DNA from 3 places in the Synechococcus sp. W60.1 genome. Region 2 is predicted to be linked to each of the others. Evidence: predicted binding sites of a transcription regulator. Region 2 holds the regulator's gene; each other region holds the start of a gene.

Region 1 (5,281 bases), on a different contig from region 2:
GTGGCAAAAAAGTTGAGGGTATCGGTCAGGATGGGTACGTTGGGAAAGATCAAAGCCAGCGTCCCTGAACCGATGACAAAGTTGGCAACTCCGATCCCAAGTGCTGCCACAATGCTGCCCAAGAGCTTACCAACACCCCCCACGACGACCACCATAAAGGTATCCACGATGTAGTTCTGGCCGGTGTTCGGCCCCACGGATCCCAGCAGGCTGACCGCCACGCCGGCTACTCCCGCCAGACCCGAACCGATGGCAAAGGTAAGGGCATCCACCTTTTGCGTGGGGATCCCTACACAGGCGCTCATGGCCCGATTTTGGGTAACCGCCCGGATGCGCAGCCCCCAGCGGGTGCGTTGCAAGAAGAAGTACAGCCCCAGGATGCAGAGGATGGTGAGGGCGATGATAAACAGGCGGGTATTGGGCAAAAACAGGTTGCCCACCGGGATCCCACCCCCCAGCCACCGGGGAGCCGTCACGTCTTTGTTCTGGGCGCCGAACCAAGGCTGGGTAACCGCCAAAGCATAGGTTTGCGCCAGCACCCGCCCCCCCACCGATGCAATGGCCGTGGAGAGCACCAACAGCAGCGCCAGCGTCCACCCCTTGAGACGCGGCCAATCCGCCCGCCTGGACAAAAGCCACCAGCCGCCGAAAAAGAGCACCGCGAAGGCCCCCAAGCGGAAAGCCAGCACCCAATTGACGCTGCGCACAAACTGCTGCAGGATCAGGCTCACGCCCCAGGTGGCCAGAAGGGTTTCCAGCGGTCGGCCATACAAAAAGCGGATCACCCCCCGCTCCAAGGCCAGCCCTACCAGAGCAGTGACGGCAAAGGCTGCCACCAAAGCCGGGAAGATATACAGATCCCGCCAGGGATCCCCCAGTGGCCGGAAAGCATTTTGCACGACGAAGGTGGTGTAGGCCCCCAACATCATCAGCTCCCCATGGGCCATGTTGATGACCCCCATGAGGCCGAAAACAATAGCCAAGCCCAGAGCGGCTATCAGCAAGACGGTGCCGATGCTAAGGCCGTTAAACAAGCTATCCAAGAGCAAGGTCATCGGCAGGGGATCCTCCTTCCAACTAAACTAGGGAGGCTAACCGAGCATCTAGGCGGGATCCCCGACCCTATCCAAACGGCAAGGGATCCCAGCTCTGGCCAGGACTAGCTGACTTTGTAGCGACCGCCCTTGGCCGGATCTGACCAATCGCAGGCAAAGCCCTTGGTCTCTGCCACAAACTGGTTCCAGGGCTGTGGTTCCACGGCATCCGTAGAAAAGATGACATCAAACAAGCCATCGGAGCGCACCTGGCCGATCCGCACATATTTGGTCAGGTGGTGGTTGGTGTTCATGGTTACCAAGCCTTCAGGGGCATCGAAGGTCTGGCCGTAGGCTGCCTGCCGCACGGCGTCGATCTCCACCGTTCCCGCTTTTTCTGCCGCCTGCTTCCAGATGTAAACCATGATGTAGGCGGCTTCCATCGGGTCGTTGGTGACGCGGTTTTGGCCGTATTCTGCCTTGAAAGCTTCCACAAACTTCTTGTTGGCAGGCGTATCCACCGTCATAAAGTAGTTCCAGGCGGCGAAGTGCCCTTCCAAGAATTCGGGGCCGATGGCCTGTACCTCTTCTTCAGCAATGCTGACGGACATGGAAGGATAGCGATCTGGCCCCAGCCCTGCCCCTTTCAACTGTTTGAAAAAGGCCACGTTGCTGTCGCCGTTCAAGCTGTTGTAGATCACACCGCCATTGGGAAGAGCGGCCCGGATCTTGCTGATGATGGGGGTAACTTCTGTGTTGCCCAAAGGCAGATAGTCTTCACCCACCACTTTGCCCCCCAGGGCTTCCAACTGGGCCTTGATGATGGTGTTGGCCGTGCGGGGGAACACATAGTCGGATCCCACCAGGAAGAACTCTTTGCCCTTGTTCTTGAGCAGCCATTCCACCGAAGGCTCGATCTGCTGGTTGGGGGCAGCGCCGGTGTAGAAGATGTTTTTGGAGCACTCTTGTCCTTCGTACTGCACGGGATACCAGAGCAGGTGCTGCTTGGATTCAAACACCGGCAACACGGCTTTGCGACTGGCCGAAGTCCAGCAGCCGAATACCGTTGCCACCTTGTCCACATCGATCAATTTGGTGGCTTTCTCCGCAAAGGTTGGCCAATCGGAAGCGCCATCCTCGATAATCGGCTCGATCTGCTTGCCCAAAACCCCACCGGCGGCATTGATCTCTTTGATGGCCAGCTTTTCCGCATCCACCACGCTGGTTTCCGAAATGGCCATGGTGCCGCTGAGGGAGTGCAAAATGCCAACGCGAATGGTCTCTCCCTGGGCGTAGGCGGGCACAGACCGCTTCACCCAGATCTGCGGCCCCAGGGCCGCCCCGGCTCCAGCCAGAGCGCCCATTTTCAGCACTTGACGACGATTAAATTGAGCCATCGGTGATCTCCGAAACGAAGTGAGTGCAAAGGGTGTTAAGAAGTACAGTTGCAGCAGCCCGGCCAACAGAGGGAAGCACTTAGCTCATCACCTCGCCCATGTGTTAAATTTGCCCAACTGCAGTCGGCTGAGGCTTTCACCGAATGCCTTCCCAACATCAACAGAGGAAAAGGATAATCCTGCAGTCGAGAAAGCGTCGTGCGTCCCTGTTGCCTTAACGTGTTCCATCAAACCCATTCGGCCCGGAGAGAATTGTATCGCGGGATACCTTTTCCCAGAATCCGAGCCCTTTCCCCGCAGGCTGCAGGCAGAGGCAGGGATCCCTTGCTCCCGGCATAATAGGGGTTCTGGGGTGGAGAATTAACAGCCTATGGTGCAGCAGGCCGGCTATGGATCTTGGCGATCCCCGATTACCGCTGACCTAGTGGTGACGGGATCCCTGCGCTTGGGACAGATGGTTTGGGATCAGGGGGATCTCTACTGGACGGAGGGCCGCCCGCAAGAAAAAGGGCGCAATGTGTTGATGCGGCGCTCTGCCGACGGGATCCTGGTGGAGCTGACACCGGCACCTTTCAATGTGCGGACACGGGTGCATGAGTATGGGGGTGGAGCTTATTGGGTGTCGGCAGGGGTAGTGTATTTTTGCAACTTCGCTGACCAACGGCTCTACCGCCTGCTGCCGGGTTCAGATCCCCAGCCCCTGACGGAAGCAGGCCCCTATCGCTACGCCGACGGGGTGGTGGATCGGGCGCGTGGACGCATCCTCTGTGTGCGGGAGGATCACAGCCGCCAGGGAGAGCCGGAAAACAGCCTTGTCTCGATTGACTTAGCAAGTGGATCCCAGCAGATTTTGGCTTCTGGGCACGACTTCTACGCCAGCCCGCGCCTCAGTCCAGACGGCCAGACCTTGGTATGGCTGACCTGGGATCACCCCCAAATGCCCTGGGACGGCACAGAGCTGTGGCGGTCTGAGGTGAACCCTGACGGCAGCTTGGGAGAACCTCAAAAGCTAGCCGGTGGCCCTGCCGAGTCGATCTTCCAGCCCCAGTGGTCACCGGAGGGGGATCTCTACTTTGTTTCCGATTGCAGCGGCTGGTGGAACCTCTATCGCTGGGATCCCCAGGGCCCCATTCCCCTCTGCCCTATGGAAGCGGAGTTTGGAGAGCCGCAGTGGGTGTTTGGCCTGAGCACCTACGGCTTCTGTGGCGATGGGCGCATCCTGGCCTGTTATGAACAAGACGGGCTGTCTCATCTGGCTTATCTGGATCTCCATTCAGGACAGTTGGCAGGGATCCCCTTGCCCTACACCCAGATCAGCGGTTTGCAGGTGAGTGGGGAAAAAGCCGCTTTCCTGGCCGGATCCCCGACGGAAGCCACTGCCTTGGTCTGCCTAGACTTACCCTCCAGCCAAGTGGAGGTGGTGGCCCGTTCCAGCAGCGTGGCGGTGGATCCCGACTATCTGTCGATCCCAGAGCCCATTGTTTTTCCCACCGGTGGCGGCAAGGAAGTGGCCTACGCCTTCTTCTATCCCCCCAAAAACCGAGACTTTGTTGCCCCTGCTGGCGAAAAGCCACCCCTGCTGGTGAAAAGCCACGGCGGGCCCACCGGGGCGACGGCAGCCGTGCTCAACCTGGGGATCCAATACTGGACCAGTCGGGGGATTGCCGTTTTGGATGTGAACTACCGGGGCAGCAGCGGCTACGGACGTGCCTATCGGGATGCTCTCAAAGGCCGGTGGGGCCTGGTAGATGTGGAAGATTGCATCGCCGGATCCCAATTTTTGGCAGAACAGGGCAAGGTGGATGGGGAACGGCTGCTCATTCAAGGGGGCAGCGCTGGCGGCTATACCACGTTGGCGGCCTTGACCTTCCACGCCGTCTTCCGAGCAGGTGCCAGCTACTACGGGGTGAGCGATCTAGAAGCCCTGGCCCAGGAGACCCACAAGTTCGAGTCTCGCTACTTGGACAGCCTCATTGGCCCCTACCCAGAGCGGCGGGATCTCTACCGGGAGCGTTCCCCCATTCATCACCTGGAGGGCCTCAATTGTCCGGTTATCTTCTTCCAAGGGTTGGAAGACGCCATCGTGCCCCCCAATCAGGCGGAGAGGATGGTGGCAGCCCTACGGGCCAAAGGGATCCCGGTGGCCTATGTGCCCTTCGAGGGAGAGCAACACGGCTTTCGCCAGGCGGCCAACATCAAACGGGCTTTGGAGGCAGAGCTTTACTTTTATGCCCAGGTGTTGGGGTTTCCGCTGGCAGAACCTCTTGAGCCGGTTCGGATCGAAAACCTAGACACCTGATGATGACTGCTCAATGGGTCGAATTAATGGCTGTGGGCCAACAGGTTGGGCTCGAAGACAGCCATCTCCAACCGAAACGGGATCCCCATGTGGGCCAGCCAGTCCTGCAGCGGATCATCGGCCAGCGCCAGGATCTGCCCTTGGGGGGAAACGTGGGCCGGACGGTGCCAGTTGCCCAGTTGATGAATCACTTGGCCCATCTGGATGGGGTTTTCAGGTTGAATCAAGAGCACCGGTTCGGGTTGGGCTCTGACCCGAATGTGTCGCTGCGCATCCGCATAGAGCAGATCCCCATCGTGAAGATGGGTGCCGCGGGGCAGCATCAGCTGGATCTCGGTGCCCCAGTCGCTCACCAGCCGTTGCCGGGATCGCTGGCGGTCGTGCCAAGTGAGGGCAACCACTTCCAAGTGGCCGGGGATCCCCTCTGGCGGCTCGTCCAGCAGTTGCGTCACCGTAATGGCCGCGGGATCCTCTCCTGCAGCATGGGGATCTTCGCTCATGCCAGAGACTCCAGATATTGGCTGAGGTCTTCTTGAAGGCGAGAGAACTCC
Region 2 (5,281 bases):
TAAGGCCCAAGTAAGGGCTGGGGTTGGGGCGGCTGAATTGGGCTTTGAGGGTGAGGCCAAAAGGGTGTAGGTAAGTGTTGTAGTCTAGCTCTTCCGTGCCTTCCACATAGGCGGAGAAAAACCGGCCAAGATCGGCACCGGCTGCCCGCTCAAACGCCTCCCGCAAGTCTTGGTCGCTGTAGCCCTTCTCTGACCGACCAAAGCGCTGCCACAGATCCTGCAAAGCCGTATCCAGGGATCCCTGACCGCCGGAAAGGTGGCGAATGTGCAGATCCAGCAGCCAACAGACCAAAGCCCCTTTTAAGTAATAAGAAACCTGGCTGTTGAGGGTGTTTTCGTGGGGGCGGTAGAGTTTGATCCAGGTGTCGAAGCTGGATTCCCGCAGCGATTGCACGGCCCGGCCCGGAGTACGCTGCAAGCGACCAATCTGTTCGGAAAGAACTTTTAAAAAATCGCCGGCACTGAGGATCCCTGCCCTCAATAAGATGACGTTTTCGTAATAGCTGGTCGCCCCCTCACAAAACCACAGACATTCCAGATAATTTTCCTGGTTGTAGTCGATCTTTTCCAATGCCAGAGGACGCAGGCGCTTGACATTCCAGGCATGAAACAACTCGTGGGCCAGCAAAGACAAAAAGCGCCGATAGGACTCCGGCTGATGCAGCTCCAGCCCAGAGTAAAGAAGGGTGGTGCTGTACTTGTGCTCAAGGCCACCAAATCCTCCCGGCGACAAATGCACAATGAACCAGTAGCGGTCGTAGGGTAGCCCACCGAAAAACGCGGCTGTGGTTTCGACAATGGCCTTGGCATCGGCAACGGCCCGATCGACATCCAGAGTGCCCGACCCCCAAACCACAAGGTAATGCGGGATCCCTTCCACCTCAAACGATTGCATCCGATGCAGGCCCACCTCCACCGGGCTATCCACCAGCTCGTCATAGTCCTCTGCCACAAAAGACTGGCCGGAAGTGGGATCCTCAGAAGGAGAGGTCAAGGGCCGCAAACTGGTGGCGATGTGCCAATCCGGCTTGGGGGGGATCACCGTCAAAGTGTAGGGTTCCCGCTCGCGACCGGGCACGTAGAGGAAGAGCGCTGCCCCGTTGAAATAGGCGTGGGTCAAATCCAGATGGTTCGTGCGCACCGTCAGCTCATAGGCATAGACCCGGTAGCACACCTTCACGGCGGAACAGCCCGGCGGATCGATTTGCCAGGTATTCTTATCCACCTTCCGCCAGGCCAAAGGGATCCCCTGCTCAGTTGCCGCCTGAAACTCCTGCACATGACGGGCATACTCCCGCACCAAGTAGGATCCCGGCGTCCACACCGGCAGTCGCAGCCGCAAAGGCACCTCTGGATCCACCTCTTGGATCTGCAGTTCCACCTCCAGCAGGTGATTGGCCGGATCCGGCATCCGCACTGTGAAATGCTGGCGGCTCAGTTGAGAAGGTGCAGCAACGATAACCTCTGGGATCCCCATAGAACCCACCCTACCCTCTACTGCCAAGGGCTGGCGCAGCCCCCAGCGGCAATGGCTCCTATCCTAACCTCTGCCTTTGGCTGGAGAGCAGCAACGAGACTTAAAAATGTAGCGCGTGCTACAAAGATGCCTGGGCAGAACCTTCTACTTTAGGGTAAATCTTGGTATCCTCGTAGATTCTGAAGTCAATGGGTTGCAACCTAGCCTAATGCTTCTAGATTGATCCTAGTAGGTTGATCTTAGGTATAAACTGACCTTAAAAGGTTGATGAGTATGGCGGTGGCCGTAGCGGAAAAATCTCTGATCACAGCCTTCAAGCAATTGGGAGGCCCTCACCATCCTCCGGTTATCGAAACGTTCGAGCGCGGGAAGACCATTTTTTTTCCAGGGGATCCGGCGGAGCGGGTTTACTTTTTGGTAAAGGGAGCCGTTAAGCTCTCGCGGGTCTACGAAATGGGAGAGGAAATCACCGTTGCCCTCCTGCGCGAAAACAGCATCTTCGGCGTGCTCTCCTTTATCACGGGACAGCGCTCCGACCGCTTTTATCACTCGGTGGCTTTTACACCTACCGAGTTACTCTCTCTACCGATCGAGCAGGTGGAGAAATCCCTACAGGAGAACGCCGAACTGGCCATGTTGCTGGTTAAAAGCCTGTCGTCTCGTATCTTGCAAACGGAGATGATGATCGAGACGCTGGCTCATCGCGACATGGGATCCCGTCTGGTCAGCTTTTTGTTGATTCTCTGTCGCGATTTCGGGGTGCCTGGCCCAGATGGGGTCACCATCGATCTCAAGCTGTCTCACCAGGCCATTGCCGAGGCCATTGGCTCAACCCGCGTCACCATCACCCGCCTGTTGGGAGAGCTGCGCAAGAAGAAGTACATCTCCATTCACAAGAAGAAGATCACCGTACACGACCCGATGCGGCTGAGCCATCGCTTTGCCTAGAAGGAAGAGGAGAACACTTCCTGAGTAGCACCCTGCCTAGGCAAACCCCGCTCGACGGCTGGTTGAAGCTCTGGCCGGCCTATGTTCAATCTACTGCTGCAGCCTTGAAGAATCTCTGTGCCCGAAGGACAGACTTAAAGTTTTCTGGAAGCTGACCGGATCCCGGGCAAGAATCTACTAGTCTATGGGGGGATCTGGCTTTGGCCAGAGCTATCTAGCCAATTGCTGAGGTGTAACTGTGGAAACAGCCATCGAGTGGATTACCGCCCATGAGATCCTCGACTCGCGAGGGCGTCCCACCCTAGAAGCCCTGGTGGGTCTAGCCAATGGGGCAACGGGCTTGGCGCAGGTTCCCAGCGGTGCCTCGACCGGTACCTTCGAGGCCCATGAGCTGCGGGACGGGGATCCCAAACGCTACGGCGGTAAGGGTGTGCTGAGGGCGGTGGAAAACATCCTTGGCCCCATCCAGTCGGAGCTGCAGGGAGAAGATGCCCTCAACCAAGCCCGTATTGACCAGTTGCTGATCGACCTGGACGGCACCCCCAACAAGTCCCGCCTGGGGGCCAACGCTATTTTGGCAGTTTCTCTGGCGACAGCCAAAGCGGCTGCGGAAGCAGTGGGCTTGCCTCTTTACAAATACCTGGGGGGGCCCTTTGCCAACCTGCTGCCGGTGCCGCTGATGAACGTGCTCAACGGCGGCGCCCACGCCGACAACAACGTCGATATTCAAGAATTTATGCTTGTGCCCATTGGAGCGGCCAGCTTTCGCGAGGCGCTGCGCTACGGGGCTGAGGTGTTTGCGGTACTAAAACAAGTGCTGCAGCAGAAGGGGCTGTCCACCGGTGTGGGGGATGAAGGGGGGTTTGCTCCTGATCTCGACTCCAATGCGGCGGCTTTGGATCTGCTGATGACGGCTATTGAACAGGCAGGCTACAAACCGGGAGCAGATATCGCCTTGGCCTTGGATGTGGCCGCCAACGAGCTGCTGCAGGATGGGCAATATCACTTTGAGGGCAAAGCCCACAGCGCGGCTGATATGGTGGCTTACTACCAGCAACTGCTGGCCAACTATCCCATCCTTTCCATTGAAGATGGGCTAGCGGAAGAAGACTGGGCCGGTTGGCAAGCCATGACCGCTCAACTGGGATCCCGGGTACAGCTGGTGGGAGATGACCTGTTTGTAACCAACCTGACCCGCCTGCAAAAGGGTATCGACAGCGCCGCCGCCAACGCCATTTTGATCAAGCCCAACCAAATCGGCACCCTGACGGAGACCGTCTCGGCCATCCAATTGGCAGTTCAAGCCGGCTTTCGCACCATCATCAGCCACCGCTCTGGCGAGACGGAAGACACCACCATTGCCGACTTGGCGGTGGCCACCCGTGCCGGGCAGATCAAAACCGGATCCCTCTGCCGCAGCGAGCGCATTGCCAAGTACAACCAACTGCTGCGCATCGAAGACGAGCTGGGGGAAGCGGCAGTTTATGCCGGTCGGGTGGGCCTGGGTCCTAGAGCTCGCTAACTTCCCGTTCCGTCCCAGGGGATCCCTAGCACCTGCACCAAAAAGGCCCAGCGGTCGGCAGCTTCCTCAATCAGCTTGCTGGTGGGCTTGCCGGCCCCGTGCCCTGCCTTGGTGTCGATGCGGATGAGGATGGGCTGGGATCCCCCCTGGGCTGCCTGCAGGGCAGCGGCAAACTTGAAGCTGTGGGCGGGCACCACCCGGTCGTCGTGATCTGCGGTGGTGATCAGGGTGGCGGGATAGGCAGTGCCGGGCTTGAGGTTGTGCAGAGGGGAATAGGCGTAGAGGGCCTTGAATTCCTCCGGGTTCTCCGGGGATCCGTACTCGGAGATCCAGGCCCAGCCGATGGTGAACTTGGGAAAGCGCAGCATGTCGAACACCCCCACTGCCGGCAGGGCCGCTGCAAACAGCTCCGGCCTCTGAACCAGGCAGGCCCCCACCAGCAGGCCGCCGTTGCTGCCGCCGGAGATGGCCAACTTGGCGGGGTTGGTGTAGCCATGGGCTATCAGCCACTCGGCAGCGGCAATAAAGTCGTCGAACACCTTTTGCTTGTTGAGCTTGGTGCCCGCCTGGTGCCACTCTTCTCCGTACTCGCCGCCGCCGCGCAAATTGGGCTGGGCGTAAACCCCTCCCATTTCCAGCCAGGCCACCAGACCCACTGAAAAGCTGGGGGTAAGAGAGATGCCAAAGCCACCGTAGCCATACAGCAGGGTGGGGTGATCCCCTGTCCGAGTCAGGCCACGGCGGTGGACGAGAAACATGGGGATGCGGGTGCCATCTTTGCTGGTGTAAGACACCTGCTGCACCTCGTAGGCCTGGGGATCGAAATCCACCTGGGGCTGACGGAACAGGGTGCTGGTGCCGCTGGTGAAATCGTAGCGGTAGATGGTGGGTGGGGTAGTGAAGCTGGTAAAGGTGTAGAAGGTCTCGGTGTCGTAGCGCTTGCCGCCAAAGCCGCTGGCAGATCCCAGCCCGGGCAGCGGAATTTCCCCCAGGTAGCTACCGTCTAAAGCAAAGGTCTTGATCTGGGTGTGGGCGTCTTTGAGGTAGAAGGCCACAAACTGATTGTTGATCAAGCTAACCCCCTGGAGGGTCTCCTCCGCCTCGGGGATCACCTCCTGCACCTGGTCGGGCTGCTCCAAGTCAATCGCCACCAGTCGCCGCCGAGGAGCTTGGCAGTCCGTCAACAGCCAAAAGCGGGATCCGTCGTTGCCCACGAAGCTGTATTCGGCCTCAAACTCGCGGATGAGCTCTACTACAGGAGACTGGGGATCCCGCAAGTCTTTGTAGAAGATGAGGTTTTTGGGATCCGTACCCCGCCAGACGGAGATGATCAA
Region 3 (5,281 bases), on a different contig from region 2:
ACCGCGCTTGGTATCGGCCTGAATCCATGACGGTGGTGGTGACGGGTGGCATCGATCCCGAGCGGGCGTTGGCCTTGGTGGAGGAGCAGTTTGGCAGCTCTGCTGCTGGGCCAGCACCGGCCAGCCCCCCCATCCCGCCCCAGCCTCGTCCCCAAGGGATCCTGCGCCGGGAGAGCGACCATGCCCGCTTGGAGCAAGCCCGTCTGAAATTGGCCTGGCCTACCGTTGGCATTGACGATTGGCAACAAGCCTGTGGCCTGGAGATGTTGGCTTCTCTGCTGGGAGATGGCCGTACTTCGCGGCTGGTGCATCTGCTGCGGGAACAGCGGGGCTGGGTGAGGGCCATTGGCTGTTCTTCGCTGGTGTTGAAGGAGGGGGGACTGTTTTGTATTGGGGCTCAACTGGAGCCGGAGGATGTGGCGCGGGTGGAGGCGACGATTCTGCACGAGATCGAAAAGCTGCAGCAGGATGGCATTGGCCAAGCAGAGTTGGATCGCACCCGGCGTATGCTCATCCATGAGTTTCTGTTCTCCGCCGAGTCCCCCAGCCAATTGGCGGGCATCTATGGCTACTACGAGACGTTGGGCGGGGTGCAACGCATTCAAGAGTACCTGGAGCTGGTGCAATCCTTTACTCCGGCTCAGATCCGGGAGTTGGCCCAGCAGTACTTGTCTCCGGAGGCTTATGTAGTCACCGTTCTCAAGCCGACTGCCCTCGATCCAGCAATGGCCTCGGAGCTGCAACTGGCTTGCCGTTAAGCGCCGCCTTGGCGCTCCGGACTCTTGACTTTCGGATTTTGGACGGGATCCCTTGCCTGCATGAACTCTGCTCTGCTTGCCACCCAACGTGGCCGTTTACAGCGCGTCCTTTTGGCCAATGGCATCACGCTGTTGCTGGGCCAGAACCCAACGGTGGAGATCTTGGCTGCCCACTGTTTTTTCCGCGGCGGCAGCCGGGCAGAGCGGCCGCAACAGGCGGGGGTGAGCCACTTGATGGCGGCTGTCCTCACCAAAGGCACGCATCGGCGCAACTCCCAGGCCATTGCTGCTGCGGTGGAATCGCTGGGAGCCTCGCTATCGGTGGACAGTTCTGCCGACTCTTTCGAGGTGAGCCTGCGCTGTGTGGCTGCCGATTTCCCGGAGTTGCTGGATTTGCTGGCGGAGATATTACGGGATCCCAGTTTTCCTGAAGAGGAGGTGGCGCGAGAGCAGGGGTTGATGCTGCAAGCCATTCGCGCCCAGCAGGAACGGCCTTTCAGCCTGGCTTTCGATCAGGTGCGACAGGCCCTCTATGGGGATCATCCCTACGCCCTGCCGGGGTTGGGACGGCTGGAGACGGTGGGATCCCTGACCCGCGAGGATTTGGTGGCCTATCACGCGGCCTACTGTCGTCCCAATGGAATGGTGATGGTGGTGATCGGCCCAGAGCCGCCGGAGCAAATGGCTGCCCAGGTGGAAGCGGCTTTGGGGGACTGGGTTGTTCCCGGCCCCTCTCCAGAGGATCGGGATGTTCCCCTGCCCCCTCTGAGGGATCCCCAACTGCTGAGGTTGCCCCAGCCCACTCAGCAGACAACAATCTTGATTGGGTTTCGCGGATCCCCTGCTGCTTCTGCGGATTATCCGGCCCTGAAACTGTTGGCCACCTACTTGGGCAGCGGTCTATCCAGCCGTCTGTTTGTGGAACTGCGGGAGCGCTGTGGCCTGGCCTATGAGGTCTCGGCTTTTTTTGCCACCCGCCGGGATCCCGCCCCTTTTGGGGTTTACATGGGCACTGCGGCAGAGAATACTCAGGTGGCCCTGGAGCGCCTACAAGCAGAAATCCACCGTCTGCAGGCCAATCCCCTCGATCCGGCGGAGGTGGAAATGGCGCAGCGCAAACTTCTGGGCCAATACGCCCTCAGCAAACAAACCAATGCCCAGGTGGCCCAACTGGTGGGCTGGTACGAGATTTTGGGCTTGGGCATGGAGTTTGACCAGCAGTATTTGCAGAGGGTCAGGCAACTCACCCCAGAGCAGCTCCACCAAGCCGCAAAAACCTACCTGACCAACTCGGCCATTGCTCTGGTGGGGCCGGAAGCGGCCTTGGCAGAAGCAGAGCCGATGTTTTAACTGCTACCACTTTTTATAGGGCAGGAACTTACCAGACATAATCACCTTAACACGATCTCCTTTAGGATCCTCTTCCTTTTCTATGTCTAGGGTGAAGTCAATAGCGCTCATGATTCCATCGCCAAACTTTTCATGAATCACGGCTTTGATTGGCATGCCGTAAACTTGAACAATCTCGTAAAAGCGGTAAATTAAGGGATCCGTCGGCACCACTGGCCCTAAGCCTTTCAGTGGGCATTCGGTCAATTGTTTAGCGACAGCGGCGTCCAAGCCTAAGATTTCGGCAATTTTGTTTGCTTCTTCTGCGGAAGCACTGGCCTGACGATAGAAGACCGCTGCAATCCACACCTCATCCCGGCCTATTTTCTCTTCCAAGTCAGCAAAAGTTAATCCCCTTTCAGCTTTGGCTTCCAAAAGCTTTTTGGTGATTTCGGGAATGGCTGTACTCATCATCGACTCCTAAGTTTTAGCTGTGCAGGCAACTCAATCTGGATTTACCACCCAAACCCGAACCCGCGATTCCTCAGTGGCACAGGTTTATTGGGAAAAGTGATGCTCTATTCAGAATCTGCTGCTTTTTTCCTTAATCATACGTAAGGAAGCACTTCTTAGGGCAGGAAGATACGCTATGTCTTCAACTCAATTCTGTAGTTTCAGCTACAGCAAGAACATCAGTCCCGCTATCTCGCTTGCAACATTTCTCTAATCTTTGAGATGCTCTACTTGTAGCTCCTCACTCTGAGGATCCTTGGAAGCGGAGAAAAAGGTGCTAGGCTTTGCGTTCTGCCTGTATCGGCGCCCCCTTCGGCGGCCCCTGCGTACCCACCACGGACTGTGGTCCGTGCGCGAAGGGATCCTGATCCGACTTACAGATCGGGAGACAGGCTGTCAGGGATATGGGGAAATTGCTCCCATCCCTTGGTTTGGCAGCGAGACCTTAGAGCAGGCTCTGGCGTTTTGTCGGCAGCTGCCCCCTCTTTTGTCGGAGGCGTATATTTTGGGGATCCCAGAAGCACTGCCGGCCTGCCGGTTTGGGTTGGAAGGCGCTTGGCTGGCCTGTCGGGATCCCGATTGGTTGAACAAGGATCTCTCTCTACTCTCTTTCTGTGAACTTTTGGGGGAGACCCTGCCGCCGGAATCTTACAAGGACTCCTACAAGGACTCCGTCCCACTCACGCGGTCGGTGTACAAGCTCAAGGTGGGGAGGGATCCCATGCAGCAGGAGTTGGAGAAGCTGGAGCAATGGCTGGAGCGGTTGCCACCGGGATCCCATCTGCGTTTGGATGCCAATGGGGGGTTAACGCTTGCGGAGGCCCACCGGTGGCTGATGGTTTGTGATCGGCTCAACCAGGCCTCGCCGGTCAAGATTGAGTTTTTGGAGCAGCCTCTGCCGCCGGATCAGCACGCCCATTTGGTGGAGCTCAGCCGCCAGTACCAAACCCCCGTTGCTTTGGATGAATCGGTGGCCTGCCTGGAGCAGTTGCAAGCGATCCATCGGTCAGGATGGAAAGGGATCCTGGTGGTGAAGCCGTCTCTGGTGGGCTCCTGCATTGCGCTGCGAGAGTATCTCAGCCGCCATCCCGGCCTGGATCTGGTCTTTTCTTCGGCGCTGGAGACTGCCATCGGCGCCTGGCACGGGTTGGCTTGGGCGGGATCCCTGCAAGCCAAAACCGCCTCTCCCCGGGCCGTGGGATGGGGGGTAGGGGAGTTTTTCCAGGAAGGGGATCCCCTGACCTTGACCCAGCTCTCAGCCCAGGAGCGGGCTGCCCTCATGCAGGCGGTGTGGGAGCGCTACAGCCGGCCCTAGACTGCGGCGGCCTGTTGTTTGGCGTATTCCTGCCGCAGATAGGCCTGGATAAAATGCATCAGCTCCTCCGGCTCGCCGTTCATAAAGGCCTCGACATTGTAGGTTTCGGCGTTGGTGCGGTGATCTTTGATCAGCTTGTAGGGATCGAAGGTGTAGGTGCGAATACGCCCCCCAAAGCCCTGAGTCACCATCTCGCCGCGGATCTCGGCCAGCTTTTGTCTGCGTTTTTCCTCTTCCATTGCAATCAGCTTGGCCTTCAAGATCTGGATGGCTCGCTCTTTGTTTTGCAGTTGGGAGCGCTCCTCGGTGCAGCGCACGGCAATGCCGGTGGGCTTGTGGATCACCCGCACCGCTGTTTCCACTTTGTTCACGTTTTGGCCACCTGCCCCACCTGAGCGGGAGGTCTCGAACTCCAGATCTTCCATCTTCAGCTCATACTCGCTTTCCTCTTCCAGAATCGGCATCACCTCTACGCCAGCAAAGCTGGTTTGCCGTTTGCCGTTGGCGTTGAAGGGGCTGATGCGCTCCATGCGGTGGTTGCCCTTCTCGGCAGAAAGATACCCATAGGCGTAGGGGCCTTCGATCAGCAGGGTGGCGGACTTGATACCGGCTTCGGCACCTTCGGAGTATTCCGAGAGGCTGACCTTGTAGCCCTGGTTTTGTGCCCAGCGGGTGTACATTTTCAAGAGCATTTCCGCCCAGTCCTGGGCATCGGTTCCCCCTGCACCGGCGGTGATGGTGAGGATGGCACCGTTTTGGTCGTAGGGGCCGGAGAGCAGTTGCTGCAGCTCCCATTGGCTCAACTCCCGCTCCACCGCTGCCAGGGATCCTGCTGTCTCGGCTAGGAGTTCTGGATCGGGCTCTTCTTGGAGCAGCTCGAGGGCGCTGGCGGCATCTTCCAGGCGATCCTTCCAGCGGTGCACCTGATCCCAGGAGGCCTTGAGGCTGTTGAGCTTTTGCAGGTGGCGGCGGGCTGCCTCTACATCATTCCAAAACTGCGGCTGCGAGGCTTCTTGCTCTAGGATGGCAATCTGTTGCTCCAAGTGGGGCAGGTCAAAGATAGTCCTGAGCGTTGCTCAGGCGCAAGGTGAGCGATTCTAGGGTGCGTCTTAGATCGGCAAGTTCCATAGAGAGCAGCAAGCTGTTTGCGCGTCGGATCCCATCCTAACCTGTGGGCCGGCAACTCAATCAAGGGATGGAGCCCTTCTGTGGGGCAGTTCCTGGCCGTTCCCATTGCAACAGCATTGCGATCCCTTGTCCATAGCAACAACCCCGCCAGAGGCAGGACGGAGTCCTTTGGCTTCTGCCGAAAGATCCCTGTTGAGGTGGCTCAAGCCTATAGCAGAATAAAGAATTCGGTTTCGGA

Evidence for each region. The regulator NtcA, encoded in region 2, controls nitrogen genes in cyanobacteria. The targets are predictions, from matches to a motif close to GTANCNNNNGNTAC.
Region 1: the regulator NtcA is predicted to act here: its motif matches at 2,686-2,699, upstream of urtA (urea ABC transporter substrate-binding protein).
Region 3: the regulator NtcA is predicted to act here: its motif matches at 2,756-2,769, upstream of cynS (cyanase).

Annotation. Positions count from the first base shown of each region.
Region 1 covers NZ_JANSHL010000005.1:64,378-69,658, forward strand. Annotated here, with positions in the region: gene urtB (urea ABC transporter permease subunit UrtB) at 1-1,055, opposite strand, end outside; gene urtA (urea ABC transporter substrate-binding protein) at 1,160-2,431, opposite strand; gene NW805_RS06595 (S9 family peptidase) at 2,802-4,730, shown strand; gene NW805_RS06600 (urease accessory protein UreE) at 4,754-5,230, opposite strand; gene NW805_RS06605 (hypothetical protein) at 5,227-5,281, opposite strand, start outside.
Region 2 covers NZ_JANSHL010000010.1:16,450-21,730, reverse strand. Annotated here, with positions in the region: gene NW805_RS09645 (M61 family metallopeptidase) at 1-1,504, opposite strand, end outside; gene ntcA (global nitrogen regulator NtcA) at 1,751-2,425, shown strand; gene eno (phosphopyruvate hydratase) at 2,664-3,947, shown strand; gene NW805_RS09630 (prolyl oligopeptidase family serine peptidase) at 3,944-5,281, opposite strand, start outside.
Region 3 covers NZ_JANSHL010000001.1:274,564-279,844, reverse strand. Annotated here, with positions in the region: gene NW805_RS01270 (M16 family metallopeptidase) at 1-758, shown strand, start outside; gene NW805_RS01265 (M16 family metallopeptidase) at 819-2,108, shown strand; gene cynS (cyanase) at 2,112-2,561, opposite strand; gene NW805_RS01255 (o-succinylbenzoate synthase) at 2,875-3,915, shown strand; one part of gene prfB (peptide chain release factor 2) at 3,912-4,970, opposite strand; one part of gene prfB (peptide chain release factor 2) at 4,972-5,043, opposite strand.